3 regions of the Pseudomonas sp. AK106 genome follow, and region 2 is predicted to be linked to each of the others. Evidence: predicted binding sites of a transcription regulator. Region 2 holds the regulator's gene; each other region holds the start of a gene.
What was found. The regulator FliA, encoded in region 2, starts transcription of late flagellar genes. The targets are predictions, from matches to a motif close to CTAAAGTTTNNNNNNNNNNNGCCGNTAA.
Positions count from the first base shown of each region.

Region 1: the regulator FliA is predicted to act here: its motif matches at 3,105-3,132, upstream of M1E04_RS03650 (methyl-accepting chemotaxis protein).
Region 3: the regulator FliA is predicted to act here: its motif matches at 2,598-2,625, upstream of M1E04_RS11380 (methyl-accepting chemotaxis protein).

Region 1 is NZ_CP096426.1:805,950-812,664, forward strand. Features, by position in the region: gene M1E04_RS03635 (aldehyde dehydrogenase (NADP(+))) at 1-1,510, opposite strand, end outside; gene M1E04_RS03640 (hypothetical protein) at 1,652-2,356, opposite strand; tRNA gene M1E04_RS03645 (tRNA-Met) at 2,791-2,867, opposite strand; gene M1E04_RS03650 (methyl-accepting chemotaxis protein) at 3,301-5,358, shown strand; gene M1E04_RS03655 (class I SAM-dependent methyltransferase) at 5,517-6,173, shown strand; gene ychF (redox-regulated ATPase YchF) at 6,261-6,715, opposite strand, start outside.
Region 2 is NZ_CP096426.1:1,878,388-1,885,102, forward strand. Features, by position in the region: gene flhF (flagellar biosynthesis protein FlhF) at 1-388, shown strand, start outside; gene fleN (flagellar synthesis regulator FleN) at 506-1,339, shown strand; gene fliA (RNA polymerase sigma factor FliA) at 1,336-2,079, shown strand; gene M1E04_RS08575 (chemotaxis response regulator CheY) at 2,324-2,698, shown strand; gene M1E04_RS08580 (protein phosphatase CheZ) at 2,718-3,506, shown strand; gene M1E04_RS08585 (chemotaxis protein CheA) at 3,651-5,978, shown strand; gene M1E04_RS08590 (protein-glutamate methylesterase/protein-glutamine glutaminase) at 6,315-6,715, shown strand, end outside.
Region 3 is NZ_CP096426.1:2,519,848-2,526,562, reverse strand. Features, by position in the region: gene M1E04_RS11385 (sensor domain-containing diguanylate cyclase) at 583-2,391, opposite strand; gene M1E04_RS11380 (methyl-accepting chemotaxis protein) at 2,762-4,786, shown strand; gene M1E04_RS11375 (SMP-30/gluconolactonase/LRE family protein) at 4,834-5,745, opposite strand; gene M1E04_RS11370 (ABC transporter permease) at 5,762-6,715, opposite strand, start outside; gene M1E04_RS11365 (ABC transporter permease) at 6,715-6,715, opposite strand, start outside.

The DNA of each region.
Region 1 (6,715 bases), 1.1 Mb from region 2:
GCAGCAGCGAGTCCGGCACGTTCTGATAACAAACAGGGCGCAGGAAACGATCAATGGCCGTTGCGCCCACCGAAGTGCTGCGGCTGTCGGAGGTTGCCGGGAACGGGCCGCCATGGACCATTGAATAGCTCACTTCGACGCCGGTCGGGAAGTCATTGAACAGAATCCGTCCCGCCTTGCGTTCCAGGATCGGCAGCAGCGACTGGGCGGTCGCCTCGTCGCCGTCGTCGAACTGCAGCGTCACGGTCAGTTGCCCATCGAAGCTGGCAGCAACCTTCTGCAGGTCGGCGACGTCGGAGCAGACAATCAGCAGCGCGCTTGGGCCGAAGTTCTCGTCCTCCAGCGCGGGGTTGGCGAGGAATGTGGCTGAGTCGGTGCGGAACAAGGCCGGGCGGGCCTGGAATGAACCGTCGGCTTCCTGACCTTCAGCCACCAGCGTCACGCCGGATGCGCTGTGCAGGTTATTCAGGCCGTTGCAGTAAGCGCCGTGGATGTTCGGCGTCAGCATGGTGGTCGGCAGCTTGTCAGACAGCGCCTTGGCCGAGGCCGACACGAATGTTTCCAGCGCGTCGCTTTCCAGTGCCAGCAGGATGCCCGGGTTGGTACAGAACTGCCCGGCGCCCATGACCAGCGACTCGACAAACCCCTTGGCGATGGTTTCGGCGCGGGCCAGCAAAGCAGCCGGCAGCAGGAACACCGGGTTGATGCTGCTCATCTCGGCATACACCGGGATCGGCACCGGACGCGCCTGGGCGGCCGCCACTAGCGCCAAACCACCACGACGCGAGCCAGTGAAACCCACTGCTTGAATCAAGGGATGACTGACCAGCGCCTGGCCGACAGCAATGTCCTTGTCGATCAGCAGTGAGAACACGCCTTCCGGCATGCCGGTGTCGCGCGCCGCTTTCTGGATCACGCGTCCCACCAGTTCGCTGGTGCCCAAGTGGGCCGGGTGCGCCTTGACGATGACCGGGCAGCCGGCCGCCAACGCAGAAGCGGTGTCGCCGCCGGCAACCGAGAAGGCAAGGGGGAAGTTGCTCGCACCGAACACCGCCACCGGACCAAGACCGATGCGCCGCAGACGCAGGTCGGCGCGCGGCAGTGGTTGGCGCTCCGGCATCGCAGTGTCGACCACGGCACCGTGCCAGCGTCCGTCACGCAGCAGACTGGCAAACAGTTTCAGCTGATTGACCGTGCGCATCCGCTCGCCTTCCAGGCGTGGCTTGGGCAGGCCGCTTTCGACATGAACGCGCTCGGTCAGCACATCGCCCAGATCCACAAGGCCTTGGGCGATGGCTTCAAGGAAGCTGGCGCGCTGGTCGTCACTCAGTTGCCGATAACGGTCGAATGACGCTTCGGCCAGTTCACACGCAGCGTTTACATCCTCCAGCGTGCTGGCACTAAACGACGGCGTCAGGGGTTCACCGGTGGCGGCGGCGAGGGCGAAAACTTCTCCGCCCTGACCTTGTACAGCGCGTTGTCCGATGATCGTTTCACCAAGAATCTGCATTGCTCAACACCTCTCGAGGGCGGCGACCGCCAGTGGGTACCGCTGTGGCCAGCCATTGAGGTTACATCATGGCGCTGCGATCGCCACCGGTGCGGGTGTTGAGCTTGCTGTTGAGCTTATGGACGCGCCTATGGCTGCAGCTTATTGCTGAACGGCGCTGAATCCCTCAAACGCAGTTTGCTGCTGGATCGCGCTGACAATGTTTTTGCGCGTGGCCGGCTGCTGGTTGCCGTCCTTGTCCACGAACACTTCGCTCTGCAGCTCGGCGTCATCGCCTTCACCGATGAACGAGAAGCCGAGGAATTCAAAGGCTTCGCGGTCCGCGTTGGCTTTCGAGCGCGGCGTGCGCAGGGGCAGGGTGACGCTGGCGCCGTCCTTGCTGATGACGAAAACCTCGGCTTCCTTCTTCGGCCGCGCCGCTTTGCTCTTGCCGCCGCTCGGGTTGCTGACCGCTTGATGCGTCTGATTGAGCACCTTCAACGCCAGGCTGTAGACGAGCTCCTGAAAACTCGGGTCGTCTTTATAGCTGGAGAGAATCCGGCTGATCGGAAACTTCGCGCTCAGGTCTTCGAGCGCGGCCATGTCGGCGGCTTCGGCGTCCTTGAGCTGCTTAAGCTGACCCATCAGCTCGTAGGCCTGGTCATCATCGAATCGGTCATGGGCGGCGCGTATGGCCAGGCGCAGATCGCGAATCTGGTCGCTTTCCTTGGCGCTCTGGAATGCGTCCAGCACCATCTCGCTGATGGTTTTGGCCTGTGGCACATGTTGTGAAAGGTTGATGGCTTCTTCGTAGGCTTGCTTCGACGACACGGCGTTTGCCGCCGGATCGGTATGGGAATCAGACATTGAACATCCACTGCTTCGTTAACTGGGGTTGAGGCGCGAAAAGCTCGGGGCGTTTCGAGGGGCGTAATCTATTGGACGAGGGCGCCGTTGTCACGGATTGCCGTCTTCGCCCGGACCGCAGGGCGATTGGCGTTGGATGCGCGCAGACTACGGAATCAAAAAGCCCGGCAATTGCCGGGCTAGTCTTACACGCAGGTGCCACCTTTATGGTGTGAGCCCGTCCCGCCTGTTGGATGCGTCCCTTTCGGACACGCCGACGCGGAAAGTGAAACGATTGAAAGCAGAGCGACCAGTCCAGCGATAGCGATCTTTTTCATATTGCCTCCGTGCACTGCGAGATGCAGTACAGGGCTATCGGCGATTTGGGATCCCGCCTTAGGCACAGAACGCCAGAAACAACAAAGCCCGCACAAGGCGGGCTTTGTTGAGGTACTTGGTGGCTACACAGGGACTTGAACCCCGGACCCCAGCATTATGAATGCTATGCTCTAACCAACTGAGCTATGTAGCCAAGTGGCGCGCATTATTCGCTCAGATCGGATATGTGTCAAGCGTCTCTTTGAAAAAATTTATCCACGCGATCAATCGGTTAGCCTCCCGGCTCTTCTACCATTTTCTCATCCCTGCACGCTGGTGACAGTTTCACTCCTCGCGCTGAGTGCTTTTGCCCCACTTTCGCGCACTCAGCGTGCACTGTCCTCGATCTCGTGCCCGGTTTGATGGCCTCGTGCTATCGGTCCGGTTCTTGCTTATGCCTGCCGTAACGCTGCCGTTATAGAGCTAGGTGGCTGCGGATTTCGATAAGTCTGAGTGCGCCCCTCGTTCAAAAGATGGGCGGTTATCGTTTTTAAAACATAGACATGGCATTTTGCCGGTAAAAAATGTAAGGCAGCGCAGCGATGATCATTCGTCGCGCAGCGTCTGTCGGTGAGGAGTGGTCGGTTATGCAGAGTCTTTTGTCGCCAGGCATCCGCCTGCTCGGACGTCTCGGGTTCGCGCGCAAGTTTCAGGTGCTCTTCTTTCTGTTCATCTTGCCGCTCGCGGGCAGCCTGTGGATGATCGGCCAGGATTACCGCAGCAAGCTGGAGGTGATTTCTCAGGAGCAAGCCGGTGTGCGCCAGCTCATGGCACTCGATGCGCTGGATGTGCAACTGACAGCACAGCGCAACCGCGCCGCGCGCTGGAAGGCTGCCGACATTCTTCGTGATCCGACGCCGGCCGCGAAGGCAGCCATGAACGCGCTGGATGCCGCCAACCCTGACCTGACCCGCACCCTGGCGTCCTTGGGCGATGAACTCAAGGCACAGAACGCCAGCGCGGACATCATGACGCGGTATCAAGCGCTGCAGGCCTCGGTCAAAGGCATGGATTCGGAATCTCTGCGCAGCGTCGGCTGGTGGCCGGACGGCTACGATCGTTTTACCTCTGCCCTTACGGCGCTGCAGAGTCTGCGTGAACAGATCGCCATGGACAGCGGCTTGATCCTTGATCCCTGGCTTGAAACCTACTTGCTGATGCAAATCGCCACACAGCAGGCGCCGGAACTGGTCGAGCGAGTAGGGCGGATGGCGAGTATCGGCCAGTCGTCGATCGCATCAGGGCAGTTCTCGTTGCAGAGCCGTCTTCAGATGCGCGACCTGCGCAGTCGCATCGGTGACGCCCGTGATCAACTGGTCAAAGCCGTGAGCTCGCTGAAATCGAAAGCGTACCCGGGCATGGAGGTCTGGACGCGTCAGTATGAAGACAGTCTTCAGCGCCTTGATAACGAATTGAAAGTGCTCGACGACGGCGTGTTCGGCGGCAGCATCAAGCTCGACCCTGCTGCGTTCGAGCGCAGCGTCGACGGTGTCAGCGATGGATTGGCGGCCTTACGCAAGCAATCGCTCTCATCATTGACCAGCCGGCTCGATTATTACCATGAGCAGTCCACTCTGCAGTTCGTGCCGATCGCTGCGATTTTCAGCATTCTAGCGCTCGCGGCGCTGTATCTCTTCATGTGCCTCCAGGCATCGATCCAGCGCAGCGCCAAGGGCATCACGACCCTGGCCGAGTCGCTGCGTGACGGCAATCTGTGCGTCGAGGTCGCCGTTCAGGGGCGTGACGAACTCGCAGCCATCAGCACCGCCCTCAACGTCGCGGTGGTGCAACTGCGCACCAGTCTCTTGGGTGTCAACCACGAAACCCAGCAACTGGGCTCTGCGGTGCTGACCCTCAATGCGCAGTCAGGCAGCACGCTCAACGAAGTGGAAGATCAACAACAGCAGATCAGCCAGATCGCCGCTGCGGCCACCGAGCTGGCCGCGACGTCCATGGGGGTTGCCCGCAGTTGCGAAGCCGCATCCGGCAGCGCCCAGGCCACCCGACGCATCGCCGAAGACAGCAGCCGCGACAGTCAGCGCACCACGGCGAGTATTCAGCAACTGAACCAGAAGTTGACCGACACTGCTAATGCGTTGAGCAAGGTCAGCGAGCAGGGGCAGCAGATCCAGTCCGTGGTGGACACCATTCGCGGCATCGCCGAACAGACCAACCTGCTGGCGCTCAATGCTGCCATTGAAGCGGCGCGTGCGGGCGAGCAAGGCCGTGGCTTCGCCGTGGTCGCTGACGAGGTGCGCAGTTTGTCCCAGCGGACACAGGCTTCCACCGCGCAAATTGCCGGGACCGTGGACAGCCTGCGGTCGACCGTCAGCCAGGCCGTTAGCCTGATGGAGGCGGCGTGTGGTCAGGCGGTGAGTGACGCGCAGTCGGTGACCGGCTTGGGCGAGCGGCTGGAAGAGATCGCCAGCGCGGTGCAGATCGTTACTGACACGCTGGCGCAGATCGCCACCGCAGTCGAAGAGCAGGCCGCGACGGCGGACGAGGTTAGCGGCAATATTCAGCAGGTGGATCAGGCCGCTGGCCGCTTGCTTGACGGTGCGCGTGCGGTAAATCATGCCGCAGACACCCTGACCAAAGGCAGCCGGGCCTTGAGCGACAACACCGCGAGATTCCGGTTGGGGTAAGCCGCGCAGGCGAAGCGTGAGGGTGATCGGCCCGCGATTGCATGCGCGCCATCATGCCGCACCCTGCGCCGTGGGTTGAAAGAGGAACGGCTGGCGACGTATAAGATTCGTCGCCTTCTCATCGTCTTCTGATACCCATCGCCGTAGGGGATTTCTCCATGACCGACAGCAGTGCCGCAGGTGCGGCGGTTTATTCGCCCCTGACGTTAGCGTTGTACGACGCCTGGGTGTTGGGCATTTCCAATCGGTATGCCTGGCGCTGCCCAACCGATGAGGTGCTTTTGCCGTTCTTCCGCGCCAGTGTGCGTGCCCACCATCTGGATATCGGCGTCGGCACGGGTTATTACCTGGCGAAAGCCAAGCTGCCGCCGAACACCCGCATCACCCTCATGGACCTCAATCCAAGCAGCCTCGCCGCCGCTAAAAGCAGGATCGGCCGGCCAGACACGCACACCCTTCAGCATGACGTAATGACGCCGATCCCGGGCAACGAACGCTTCGACTCGATATCGCTGTTTTACCTGCTGCACTGCCTGCCAGGCCCGACGGATGCCAAGGCGGCGATCTTCGCTCAGCTCAAGCACAACCTGAACCCGGACGGCGTTTTGTTTGGCGCAACGATTCTAGGGGACGAGGCGGGGCACAACGGCTTCGGTCGCAAGCTGATGGCGGTCTACAACAAGAAAGGCATTTTCGGAAATAGCGGGGACACTCAGGCCGGCTTCGAAGCGCATTTGCGGACGCACTTTCGCGAGGTCACGCTGAAGCGCGAAGGCGTGGTGCTGCTGTTTCGCGTAGCGCAGCCGATTGTCTGAGTTGCACTAAAACCACAAAGCCCGCGGATCACTGAGTGATACGCGGGCTTTGACGTTCAACGAGGTTCGTGGAGGTCCACGAGGGCGTTAGACGTTGAAGCGGAAGTGCAGAACGTCGCCGTCCTTGACGATGTAATCCTTACCTTCCAGACGCCATTTGCCCGCTTCCTTGGCACCGGCTTCACCCTTGTACTGGATGAAGTCGTTGTAGGCGACGCACTCGGCGCGGATGAAGCCTTTTTCGAAGTCGGTGTGGATCACGCCGGCGGCCTGTGGCGCGGTGGCGCCGACACGGACTGTCCATGCACGCACTTCTTCGACGCCGGCAGTGAAGTAGGTCTGCAGGTGCAGCATTTCGTATCCGGCACGGATCACGCGGTTCAGACCAGGTTCTTCAAGGCCCAGAGCCTCCAGGAACATGTCCTTTTCTTCGCCGTCGTCGAGTTCGGCGATTTCCGCTTCGATCTTGTTGCAGACCGGCACCAGCATGGCGCCTTCTTCTTCGGCGATCGCGCGAACCACGTCAAGGTGCGGGTTGTTCT
Region 2 (6,715 bases):
CGATCCGGCACTGCGTCTGCAACTGGAAACCCTCGCCGGCCGTGGCATCAAGGCGCGCAACTACCTGGTGCTGGCAACAACCAGCCAGAAGCAGGTGTTGTCAGCGGCTTATCACAGTTACAAACGTTGCGGCCTGGCCGGGTGCATCCTGACCAAGCTCGACGAAACGGCCAGCCTCGGCGAAGTGCTCAGCCTGGCCGTGACACACGAACTGCCTGTGGCCTATCTCACGGATGGCCCACGGATACCGGATGATCTGCATTTGCCGCGTCGGCACCAATTGGTGAGCCGGGCTGTGAGTGTGCAGATGCAGGAAGAGCCTAGCGAGGAAGCGATGGCGGATATGTTTGCGGATCTTTATCACAGCACCGGCAAGCGTGCGGGCTAGGTAGAGAAATGACAGTGGAATTTTCCTGCATCGATGGTCTGCCAGGCATTGTTCAGGCACTGAACGTGCAGCCCGACATGTGGCTTAGGTCTAAGCAAGACAAGGTAAACAATTAACATGGGCAGCATGCATCCCGTACAGGTTATCGCGGTGACCGGTGGCAAAGGTGGCGTAGGCAAGACCAACGTTTCAGTGAATCTTTCACTGGCGCTGGCCGAGCTGGGACGTCGCGTCATGCTGCTGGACGCCGATCTGGGTCTGGCCAACGTCGACGTATTGTTGGGTCTGACCCCCAAGCGCACCCTGGCTGACGTCATCGAAGGGCGGTGCGAGCTGCGCGATGTCCTGCTGCAGGGCCCGGGCGGCGTACGCATCGTGCCGGCGGCATCGGGCACCCAGAGCATGGTCCACCTGACCCCGGCGCAGCATGCCGGGCTGATTCAGGCTTTCAGTGACATCGGCGACAACCTCGATGTGCTGGTCATTGATACGGCCGCCGGCATCGGCGAGTCGGTCGTGAGCTTTGTCCGCGCCGCCCAGGAAGTGCTGCTGGTGGTGTGCGACGAGCCCACGTCGATCACCGACGCCTACGCCCTGATCAAACTGCTCAACCGCGATTACGGCATGAACCGCTTCCGCGTCCTGGCCAACATGGCCCAGAGCCCGCAGGAAGGGCGCAACCTCTTCGCCAAGCTGACGAAAGTCACCGACCGTTTTCTCGACGTGGCCCTGCAGTATGTAGGCGCCGTGCCGTACGACGAATGCGTACGCAAGGCCGTGCAGAAACAGCGCGCCGTGTACGAAGCGTTTCCGCGTTCCAAATGTGCCCTGGCGTTCAAGGCCATCGCGCAGAAAGTCGACACCTGGCCGCTGCCGGCGAACCCGCGCGGTCACCTGGAATTTTTCGTAGAACGCCTCGTGCATCACACCAGCGCAGGGCCCGTCTCATGACAGCAAGTGGCTATCGCATGTACAGCAAATCGTCCAAAGACTCCCAGTATGAGCTGATCGAGCGTTATGCACCGCTGGTCAAACGAATCGCCTACCACTTGCTGGCGCGTCTGCCGGCCAGTGTGCAGGTCGAGGATTTGATTCAGGCGGGCATGATTGGCTTGCTTGAAGTCTCGACCAAATACGACTCCACCAAAGGGGCCAGTTTCGAGACGTACGCGGGTATTCGTATCCGTGGCGCGATGCTCGACGAAGTGCGCAAGGGGGACTGGGCACCGCGCTCGGTCCACCGCAACACGCGCATGGTCAGCGACGCGATTCGTGCAATCGAAGCAAAAACCGGCCGTGACGCTAAAGATCACGAGGTTGCTGCCGAACTTGAATTGAGTCTCGACGATTACTACGGGATTTTGAACGATACCCTGGGCAGCCGCCTGTTCAGTTTCGACGACCTGTTGCAGGACGGCGAACACGAAGGGCTGCACGAGGACGGCGCGAGCCAGTCCCTCGAACCGTCGCGGGATCTGGAAGACGAGCGCTTCCAGGCCGCGCTGGCCGAGGCGATCGCCAACTTGCCCGAACGTGAACGCCTGGTCTTGTCGCTGTACTACGACGAAGAGCTGAACCTCAAGGAAATCGGTGAGGTCCTGGGGGTCAGCGAATCGCGTGTCAGCCAGCTGCACAGTCAATGCGCGGCGCGGTTGCGCGGTCGTCTTGGCGAGTGGCGCGCACGTTCGTGAATCAGGCGCAGGCCATGAGGCCTGCGTGTTTTGCTTGTAAGACCGGCTGTGCAAGACGTGAGCGGGAAGCAAAAGAGACACGGCAGGAGTCGGTCGAACCGGGTCGTAGATGATCCGGTTTCGCTGCGCTCGTTCCGGTCGATTGAAATCCCTTTTTCATGTTCGGCACAGCCGGTATTGATTGGACGCGCGTTCAGGTGCTGAACGCGTTAAAGACTGCTTGGAGGTCGAATTGGACAAGAACATGAAAATCCTCATCGTTGATGACTTCTCAACGATGCGGCGGATCATAAAAAACCTGTTGCGTGACCTTGGGTTCACCAACACGGCCGAAGCAGATGACGGACTCACCGCATTGCCCATGCTGCAAAGCGGCGCTTTTGACTTCCTCGTCACTGACTGGAACATGCCGGGCATGTCCGGCATCGACCTGTTGCGTCAGGTGCGTGCCGACGAGCGTCTGCGCAGTCTGCCGGTGCTGATGGTGACTGCCGAAGCCAAGCGCGAGCAGATCATCGAAGCCGCTCAGGCCGGTGTGAACGGCTACGTGGTGAAGCCGTTCACCGCGCAAGTGCTCAAAGAAAAAATCGAAAAAATATTTGAGCGCGTCAATAGCTGATGTCCGCTGCGAGGGCGCTATGGATTCCAAAGATTCGACAATGGGTGACTTTGAGTCAACCCTGAAGAAACACGCACAAGAGCTGGTCGCGAGCCTTGAAAAAGGCAAGTTCGGCGACGCCGTGCAACTGATCCATGAGCTTAACCAGACCCGCGACCGCGGCCTGTATCAGGAAGTCGGCAAACTGACGCGCGAGCTGCACAGCGCGATCGTCAACTTCCAGATCGACCCGAACATGCCCCAGGCCGAGGAGGTCTCCCAGATCACCGACGCCACCGAGCGGCTGTCGTACGTGGTCAGGCTGACCGAAAACGCGGCCAACCGGACCATGGACCTGGTGGAGCAGAGCACGCCGTTGATGCACGGGCTCAGTGACGACGCCAAGGCGTTGAGCGCCGATTGGGGACGCTTCATGCGCCGCGAAATCAGCGCCGAAGAGTTCCGTGATCTGGCCCGCCGCGTCGATGTGTTCCTGACCCGCAGCGAGAAAGAGACCACCGAAGTCTCCGCGCACCTGAACGACATTCTGCTCGCTCAGGATTACCAGGACCTCACCGGTCAGGTGATCAAGCGCGTGACCACGCTGGTCACCGAAGTCGAGCGCAATCTGCTCAAGCTGGTGCTCATGGCGAGCCAGGTGGACCGCTTCGCGGGCATCGAGCACGACCAGGAAATGTTCCGTCAGCAAAAAGAACAAGAAAAACTTCACTCCAAGGGTGAAGGTCCGCAGATTCATGCCGATAAACGTGAAGACGTTGTATCCGGACAGGATGATGTTGACGATCTGCTATCCAGCCTCGGATTCTGATTCGGTCATTCTGTCTCGGTCTTCAGGTTTTCTGTGAAAGTGGCTGCTGGACCCGCGCGCCAATGCTTCGACGAAAGCAATGCGCGCAGGCCGTCAGTGCAGCCTCCGGATCGGTTTGACGGTTAATTTTAGGAGCACCCCCCAATGAGCTTCGGCGCCGATGAAGAAATCCTTCAGGATTTTCTGGTAGAGGCCGGCGAGATTCTCGAGCTGTTGTCAGAGCAGTTGGTCGAGCTGGAAAGCCGGCCGGACGATGCGGACCTGCTCAATGCAATTTTTCGCGGTTTTCACACTGTAAAAGGGGGCGCCGGCTTCCTCCAGCTCAACGAGCTGGTTGAATGCTGTCATATCGCCGAGAACGTGTTCGACATCCTGCGCAAGGGTGAACGCCGCGTCGACTCGGAGCTCATGGACGTGGTCCTTGAAGCACTCGACACCGTCAACAGCATGTTCGGTCAAGTGCGCGAGCGCTCCAGCGTTACCCCCGCCACACCTGAATTGCTGGCCGCGCTGGCTCGCCTGGCCGAGCCTGCTTCGCAAGAGGAAGTGGCTGCAGCCCCGGTGGTCGAAGAGCCGGTGGCTGAAGCGCCGTCCGAAGACATCACCGACCTTGAATTCGAACAGCTTCTGGATTCGCTGAACGCCGTCAAGGCGCAAGCGGCGGGCGGTCCTGCACCGGTTGCCTCTGCCCCTGCGGCAGCCGCACCTGCCGCAGCGGCTCCCGCTACACCGGCGGGCGCTGCGGCCAGCGATGAAATCACCGACGCTGAATTCGAATCACTCCTCGATCAGTTGCATGGCAAAGGCCAGTTCGCCGTCGATGCCGTGCAACCGCCGGCGGCCGTGACGCCGTCTGCCGCACCGGCCAGTGACGAAATCACTGACGACGAATTTGAGTCGCTGCTGGATCAGTTGCATGGCAAAGGCTCGTTCTCGCCGGATGCCGTTGGTACTGCTGCTCCTGACGCCGCGGCTCATGCTGCTCCTGCTGCCGCTGCGCCTGCCGCGCCGGTTGCACCTGCGGCCCCGTCGAAAGCGGCGGCCTCGGACGAAATCACCGACAACGAATTCGAAGACCTGCTGGACCAGTTGCACGGCAAAGGCAAGTTCGAACCTGCGGTGGCCGCCGCGGCACCGGCTGCGCCTGCTGCACCGGTCAACAAGCCTGAGCCCGTGGCCAAAGCCGAACCCGCCAAACCGACGCCTGCTGCGGCGGCACCGGCCAAAGCGACGCCTGCCTCTGCGCCTGCTCCGGCGCGTGCTGCTGCTCCGGCGGCCAGCGAAAAACCGCCGGCTGAAGCCGAAACCACCGTGCGCGTCGACACCGCGCGGCTGGACGAAATCATGAACATGGTCGGTGAACTGGTGCTGGTGCGTAACCGCCTGGTGCGCCTGGGCGCCAACAGCGCCGATGAAGCCATGTCCAAGGCCGTGTCCAATCTGGACGTGGTGACTGCTGACCTGCAGACCGCGGTCATGAAGACCCGCATGCAGCCGATCAAGAAAGTGTTCGGTCGCTTCCCGCGACTGGTTCGCGATCTGGCGCGTCAGTTGAAGAAAGAAATCAGCCTTGAACTGGTGGGTGAAGAAACCGACCTGGACAAAAACCTCGTCGAAGCCCTGGCCGACCCGCTGGTCCACTTGGTGCGCAACGCGGTCGACCACGGTATCGAGTCGCCTGAAGAGCGCGAGGCGTCGGGCAAGGCCCGGAACGGTCGTGTGATTCTCTCGGCCGAACAGGAAGGCGATCACATCCTGCTGTCGATTTCCGATGACGGCAAAGGCATGGACCCTGCGGTCCTGCGTGCGATCGCGGTCAAGCGTGGCGTGATGGACAAGGACGCAGCGGATCGCCTCAGCGACACCGACTGCTACAACCTGATCTTCGCACCGGGCTTCTCGACCAAGACCGAGATTTCCGATGTGTCCGGGCGTGGCGTGGGCATGGACGTGGTGAAAACCAAGATCTCCCAGCTCAACGGCTCGATCAACATCCATTCGACCAAGGGCTTGGGCTCGAAGATCGTCATCAAGGTCCCGCTGACCCTGGCGATCATGCCGACGCTGATGGTCATGCTGGGCAATCAGGCCTTCGCGTTCCCGCTGGTCAACGTCAACGAGATCTTCCACCTGGACCTGTCGACCACCAACGTCGTCGACGGTCAGGAGGTGGTCATCGTCCGCGACAAGGCGCTGCCACTGTTCTACCTCAAGCGCTGGCTGGTCAGTTCGGCGGCTCACGAGGAGCAGCGCGAAGGTCACGTGGTGATCCTGTCGGTCGGCACGCAACGCATCGGCTTCGTGGTGGATCAGTTGGTCGGCCAGGAAGAAGTGGTCATCAAGCCGCTGGGCAAGATGCTGCAAGGTACGCCGGGCATGTCGGGCGCCACCATCACCGGTGACGGTCGCATCGCACTGATTCTCGATGTCCCGAGCATGCTCAAGCGCTACGCGGCACGACGGATTGGTTAGGCAGGATCGGCTTAAGCAGGCGGCTTTCGATGTTCTGTAGGACCGGCTTCAGCCGGGAAGAGGGCAGGGTGAACACCCTCGATTTTGTGGTGTGAAACCCGACGCCTTCTCAGTAGGACCGGCTTTAGCCGGGAAAGGGCCGGTATGGACACCATGGATTTTGCGGTGTGACATCTCACGCTTTCCCGGCTAAAGCCGGTCCTACAAATAGACCCGGTCCTGTTTTAAGCGCGAAAACCGGTCTCACTGGCCTGTCCCGTATCGCCAATGTGACCCAAGCTACGTGATTCAGGGCGCGCCGACCCTCAGGGGTGGCGCGCGCTCTTTGGAGTGTTTATGGCAGTCAAGGTTCTCGTCGTGGACGACTCGGGTTTTTTCCGACGTCGTGTTTCGGAAATTCTCTCTTCAGATCCCACGATTCAGGTGGTCGGTACCGCCACCAATGGCAAGGAAGCCATTGAACAAGCCCTGGCCCTCAAGCCCGACGTGATCACCATGGACTACGAAATGCCGATGATGGATGGCATTACCGCGGTCCGTCACATCATGCAGCGCTGCCCGACCCCGGTGTTGATGTTCTCCTCCCTGACCCACGAAGGCGCCCGAGTCACCCTCGATGCGCTGGACGCTGGCGCCGTGGATTTCCTGCCGAAAAACTTCGAAGACATCTCGCGCAACCCAGAGAAGGTCAAACAGATGCTGTGCGAGAAAGTACACAGCATTTCCCGCAGCAACCG
Region 3 (6,715 bases), 640 kb from region 2:
TGCGTCACACTGCAGAAATGAGGGTGTTCACGCTGGCCTCTTCCCGGCTAAAGCCGGTCCTACTAAAAGCATCGCGTGCATCCAGCATGATTGGCTGCGACCTCGACCGTAGGACCGGCTTTAGCCGGGAAGGCGTCAGGCGTCACACCGCAAAATTGAGGATGTTCACGCTGGCCTCTTCCCGGCTAAAACCGGTCCTACTAGAAGAATCGCATCCGTCCAGCGAGATTGGCTGAAGCAGCACCCACTAAAACCCATGCATGCTGTGAGGGTGGCTGCGACCGCGACCGTAGGACCGGCTTTAGCCGGGAAGGCGTCAGGCGTCACACCGCAAAATTGTGGGTGTTCACGCCGGCCTCTTCCCGGCTGAAGCCGGTCCTACTAAAAGCAGCGCGTGCATCCGGCAAGATTGGCTGAAGCAGCACCCACTAAAACCCATGCATGCAGTGAGTGTGGCTGCGACCTCGACCGTAGGACCGGCTTTAGCCGGGAAGGCGTCAGGCGTCACAACGCAAAATTGTGGGTGTTCACGCTGGCCTCTTCCCGGCTGGAGCCGGTCCTGCAATGGAAACCCGGCCGGCGTCACGCCGCTTCTATCACCTGATCCGTATCACCCAGATCCGCATAAATCTGCGCGTTCGACGGTTCAGGGGTAAACGTCAGCGCAATGTTCTGGCACTGCTGCTTAAGCTGTTGCAGCTTCAGCGGCCGGCTCAGGAAATAGCCCTGGGCTTCTTCGCAGCCGAAATCACGGACCAGGCTCATGCAGCGAAAGGTTTCGACGCCTTCCGCGACGGTGCGATAACCCAGTTCACTGGCCAGGTGCAGCACGGACCGGGCGATGATGCGGTTGCGCGGGTTGCTCTCCAGGTCCGTCACCAGGGATTTGTCCAGCTTGAGGATATTGGCCGGGATCTCGTGCAGATAGGCAAAGTTGCTGTAGCCCGCGCCGAAATCGTCGATGGCCACGTCAACGCCCAGCTCGCGAATGCGGGTGAGCTGCGCGATGACGCGTTTGTCGGCACGAATCCACTCGCCTTCGGTGATCTCGACTTCCAACCGTGCGGGTGCAACGCCGTGTTTTTCGCAGGCGCTCTGCAACGTCAGGGCGATGTCCAGGTCGGAGAAGTCCAGCGGCGACAGGTTGAGCGACAGCCGCACTTCATCGTCGATCCAGCCGCTGAGGTCGGTCAGCGCCCGGTCGATGACCCAGCGGGTCACGGTGCTGATCCTGCCGGCGCCCTCGATCAACGGAATGAACTCATCCGGCCCGATCTTGCCGAGCATCGGATGGGTCCAGCGAATCAGCGCCTCGACGCTGAGCAGGCGGCCATCCTGCAAGCTGAAACGTGGCTGGTACTCCAGAAAGATGTCGCCACTGACCAGCGCGTCGGCGAGTTCATTGAGCAGGGTCAAGGCGCGACGCTGGGCGCAATCCTCCGCCTCGTCATACGCCGCCCACGGCACCTGCCGATAGACGGCCCTGCCCGCCGCGTGGGTCGCTTTGCCCATGAGCGCAGCGGCGGAGTTCTGACCATCGTCACAGCACGCCAGCCCCACGGCCACCTGCTGATGGGTGAAAGGCTCGGTGATCACCGCCAACAGCATGCGAACCAGGTCATCCCGGCGAGAGCGCTCGCAGCTCATCTGCAGGCAGAAATCCAGGTCGCTGACGTGATACAGCTCAGCAATCCCATCCAGACGGCGACGCAGGCAGTTGGCCATATCGCGGCGCGTCTGTTGCGCATCCAGGTTGCTGTTCACGCTGACATCCGCAGCGCTCGCCATCGGCTGGGTGCGGATCACCACCATCAGCCGCACCTGACTCCCGGTGACCGCAACGTCCTGGGTGTCCAGCAAGAACTGCTGCAAATTCGGCAGGCGGCTGACCGGGTGGCGGTAGCGCATCGCCTGGCATTGTTCGACCTGGCCCATGACCAGTTGCGCAAAATCTTCGAGGACAGCCACTTCGTCGGGCTGAAGCGTGCGAGGGACAGTGTCGATCAGGCAAAAGCTGCCGAGCACATCACCGTGGTGATTACACAACGGGGCACCGGCGTAGAAACGGATGCCATCAGGCTGGGTGACCAGCGCGTTGTCGACAAAGCGCGGATCCAGGCGAGCGTCATTGACCACCATGACTTCGGCGTTCTGGATGGTGTAGCGGCAGAATGACTGCTCTATGGGCGTCTGACTCGCGTCAAACCCCACACGGCCCGGAAACCACTGCCGATCTTTTTCCACCAGGGACACCAGCACCGTCGGCACGCGAAAGTGCGCGGCAGCCAAGCGGCACAGGCGGTCGAAATCCTCGCTGTGAGCGGTTTCGAGCCATTGCAAAGCGTGAACCGCGGACAGGCGCTTCTGCTCAATTTCCAGCGAACAGTTCATGGCGTGCGCCCTCCGTTCTAAAAATACGGGTTAGATGATATCTCATGGCCATCATTGCCCGCTCAGGATCATGACGGGTGGTCAATGACCGACGATCAGGGGCAAAACAGAGTTCGGCTGAGCTGAGAAAGACTGATATCACAAAGACATCACTTAATCGGTTCAGTTCCAAAGCTGTACAAATATATATTGTTGTATAAGTTTTTATAAAGTTAATACCATACCGGCCGACAGATGGACTGGAGCGAGGCGCAATCAGCCATAGCGCCTTCTCCTCCCAGAGACGTCGTCACCGCACTCCGACCCGAGAAAAAGGACCGTTCTCACCGACAACAACCCAATCGCCCCGCTTCGGGGCTTTGAGAACAGTATGAATATTCTTTCCCCTGCCGTGTACCTGACCAACCGACTGCGCTTTCCTGCCAAATTCGCACTGCTCGCCATCATCGTTTTGCTCCCACTGGGGCTGTTGGGCGCGCGCCTGCTGCATCAGCTCAACGCCAGCATTGATAACATCCACTCCGAAGAAGTCGGCCAGCGTTACCTGATGGACGTCACCCCCGTACTGCGCCTGTCGATGCTGCAGCGGGCATTGACCAACCGCCTGCTCAGCGGGGATGAGACAGCCCAGGCTGACCTCGCCGCCAATCAGACCAAACTCCTGGATGCCTACACCAAGCTGGAAGCCACGGACCGCCAGTTCACCGTCGAGCTGGAAACAGCCGACCGCGTGCAGCGCCTGCGCTCCGGCGCAGAAGGGCTGATCAGCCAGACTAAAGCCGGTGCCGATCAAGCGACCCTGTTCGATGCATGGAGCGATCAGATGACCCAGACGCTGAACTTCATCTACTTCATCTCCGCCACCTCCGGGATGGTGCTGGACGAAGACTACGCCTCGCTGTTCCTGATCGATCAGAGCACCCTGCGACTGCCACGCCAGATCAACGTCGTCGGCCAGTTGCGCGGTCTGGCCAGTGGTCTGCATGAAGGGCAACCGCTGACCGACGCCACCCGTGGCACGATCAAATCGCTGCTCAAGCAAGAAACCCAGATTCGCCAGGAGCTGCTGCAGAGCCTCAACCTGCTGCGCCGTAAGGAAACAGCCCTCGCCGATCGCATCCAGTCCCCCGTCAGCAGCGGGCTGTCCAGCCTGGACAGCTTTCGCAGTGACCTGCAAACCTTGATCACCTCACCACAGAACACCATCACCGGGATGCAGGGCCTGCCGACCAAAGGCAACGCCGTGGTGGCCGAGCTGTATAAGGCGCAGGACGCCTTGCAGGCAGCGCTGTCGGCGGTGCTGGAACAACGGGTTCACGACAAGTCGGCCGAACGCACCGCCATGCTGGCGATGTTCGCCATCGCCGGTCTGCTGCTGATTTATGCGTTCAGCGGTATCTATAGCGCGATGCGCCAAGCCATGGAAGCCATGTTGAGCGCCACCCGTCGTATCGCCCAGGGCGACCTCACCGCCCGTGTCAACGTGGCGGGCAAAGACGAAATGGCCGACATCGGCACCGGCTTGAATCACATGGTCCAGGCGTTTGGTGAATCCCTCGCCCAGGTCGAGCGCAGTTCGCGCTCGGTATCCGACGCCGCGACCCGCCTGAGTGCATCCATCGACCGCGCCAAAGTGTCGATGAACGCCCAGCAAGGCGAAACCGAGCAGGTTGCCACCGCCATCAACGAAATGACCGCCAGTGTCGCCGACGTCGCCCAGAACACCGAAGGCGCGGCGCGTGCAGCGGAACAGGCCAGCCAGGCATCCGGCAAAGGCCTGGGCGTCATGCAGCAGACCCGCCAGACCATCGAAGCACTGGCCGGCGAAGTCGACCTCAGCGCGCAAAAGGTCGCGGCCCTCGCGCTGCACAGCCAGGAGATCGGCGGGGTCATTGAAGTGATCCGCAACATCGCCGACCAGACCAACCTGCTTGCCCTCAATGCCGCCATCGAAGCCGCCCGCGCCGGTGAGCAGGGCCGTGGCTTTGCTGTGGTCGCGGATGAAGTGAGAACCCTGGCTTCACGCACTCAGAACTCCACCGCGGAAATCCAGCGGATCATCCAGCAGCTGCAACTGGCGACCAACGCGGCCGTTGACCAGATGAAAGCGGGCAAGGACCGGGCGCAGGATTGCCTGAGCTCGGCCGATCAGACGTCCTCGAGCCTGAACGCGATCAACGAAGGCGTCGAGTCGATCGTCGGCATGAACACCCAGATTGCCAGCGCTGCCGTGCAGCAGCACGCCGTGTCCGAAGACATCAACCGCAACGTCACCGAGATCCGCAACGGCACCTTCGTGTTGATGGAAGGCATCGAGGACAACGCGGTAACGGCGGACGAACTGTCGCTGCTGGCCGGCGAACTGCGCACCGTGGTCGGCCGTTTCAAGCTCTGAGAACAGGGCGCGCGGCGTAAATCCCGCGCGCCTTGACCTGTCATCGCTCAAGGCACCTGAGCCCCCGCCACCGCTACGTACACCGAATACAACGACGTATTGGCGGTGATGAACAGGCGGTTGCGCCGCGGGCCGCCGAAGGTCAGGTTGGCGACCTTCTCCGGCAGGCGAATCTTGCCCAGCAAGGTGCCGTCGGCGGCGAAGCACTGAACGCCGTCGCCGGCACTGGTCCAGACATTGCCCTGCACATCCACGCGCATGCCGTCCGGCACGCCCGGCTCAATCACCGCAAAAACCCTCGACTGCCCCAGCTCCCGCCCATTGATCACCTCGAACGCGCGGATGTGGTGGGGGCCATCGGGGTCATGGGAGCGACCGGAATCGGCGATGTACAGGGTCTGCCCGTCCGGGGAGAAGGCCAGGCCGTTGGGCTGCACGAAATCATTGGCCATGCAGGCGATCTCGCCGCTGTCCGGGTCGATGCGATACACATGGCGGCCCGGCTGCTCTTCTTCGGCCTGATAGCCCTCGTAATCGGTGAGGATGCCGTAGCTGGGATCGGTGAACCACACCGCGCCATCGCGATGCACCACCACGTCATTCGGCGAGTTCAGACGCTTACCTTCGAATCGCTCGGCCAGCACCGTGATCGACCCGTCCGGTTCGGTGCGGGTGACGCTGCGGGTGCCGTGCTCGCAGGTAATCAGCCGGCCCAGCAGGTCGCGGGTGTTGCCGTTGGCAAAATTCGACGGCGTGCGGAAGGTCGACACCCCCTGCTCCGGGGTCCAGCGCAGCATGCGCTGGTTGGGAATGTCGCTCCACAGCAAGTACCCGCCGTCGTTGAACCACACCGGCCCTTCGGCCCAGCGGCATTGGTCGTACAGGCGTTCGAGCTGGGTGTTGGGCAGAATCAGGCGATGGAAACGCTTGTCATGGCATTCGTAGAGGTCGTCGGACACGGGGTCGATCCTTAATTCAGGCGCGGGCATTTTTGCGTCCGCTGACAGCGGTAATCACCGCAATGATGATCAGGCCGGTGAGGATCAGCCGCACCCCGGCACTGGCGCCGAAGGTGTTGAGCATGCTCACCAGCAGGTAGAGAAACAGCGACGCGCCCCAGATGCCCGGCACGTTGGAAAACCCGCCGGCCACCGAGGTCCCTCCGATCACCACCACGGCGATGGACGCCAGCAGGTATTCCTCGCCCATGCCCAGCGACGCGCCCCCGGAAAACCCGGCCAGGGTCAGGCCGCACAAGCTGCCGAACACCGCGCAGAGCACGTAGGTGGCAAAGCGCATGCGGCCGACCCGAATCCCCGCCAGTTCGGCGGCGCGGGCGTTCTGCCCGATGGCCAGCACCGAACGGCCGTAGCGGGTGCGGGTCAGCACGTACCCCATGAGCACCGCCACGGCGATCACCACAATGGCGAGATACGGCACGCCGAACACGCGGCCCGTGGCGAAGGTGTAGAACCCTTCCGGCGGCGGCACCCGCACGCTGCGGCCATAGGCAATGGCCAGAGATTGCAGGATGAAACTCGCCGACAGGGTCGCGATGATCGGCGGAATGCGCAGCAGGCGGATCAGCGCGAAATTGCCGCAACCCACCAGCACGCCGATGCCCAGCACGCCGATCACGCCCAGCCAGATGTTCGCGTCCTGGCCGTCCATCAGTTTCATGCCCAGCGCGCCGCTGAGGGCGATGTTGGCCGGGATCGACAGGTCGATGTTGCCCGGCCCGGTGCTGATGACGAACATCTGGCCGATGCCGACAATTGCGAAGAACGTCGAGAACGCCAGCGCGCCAGACAGCAAAGCGCCTGCGCCCTGCCCGCCGGTGAACACCAGGGTCGCCACCCAGATCAATAACGCCGCGAGAAATGACCAGAGCCACGGCTTGCCGCGCTGCGCTGCAAGGGATGAAGTGCT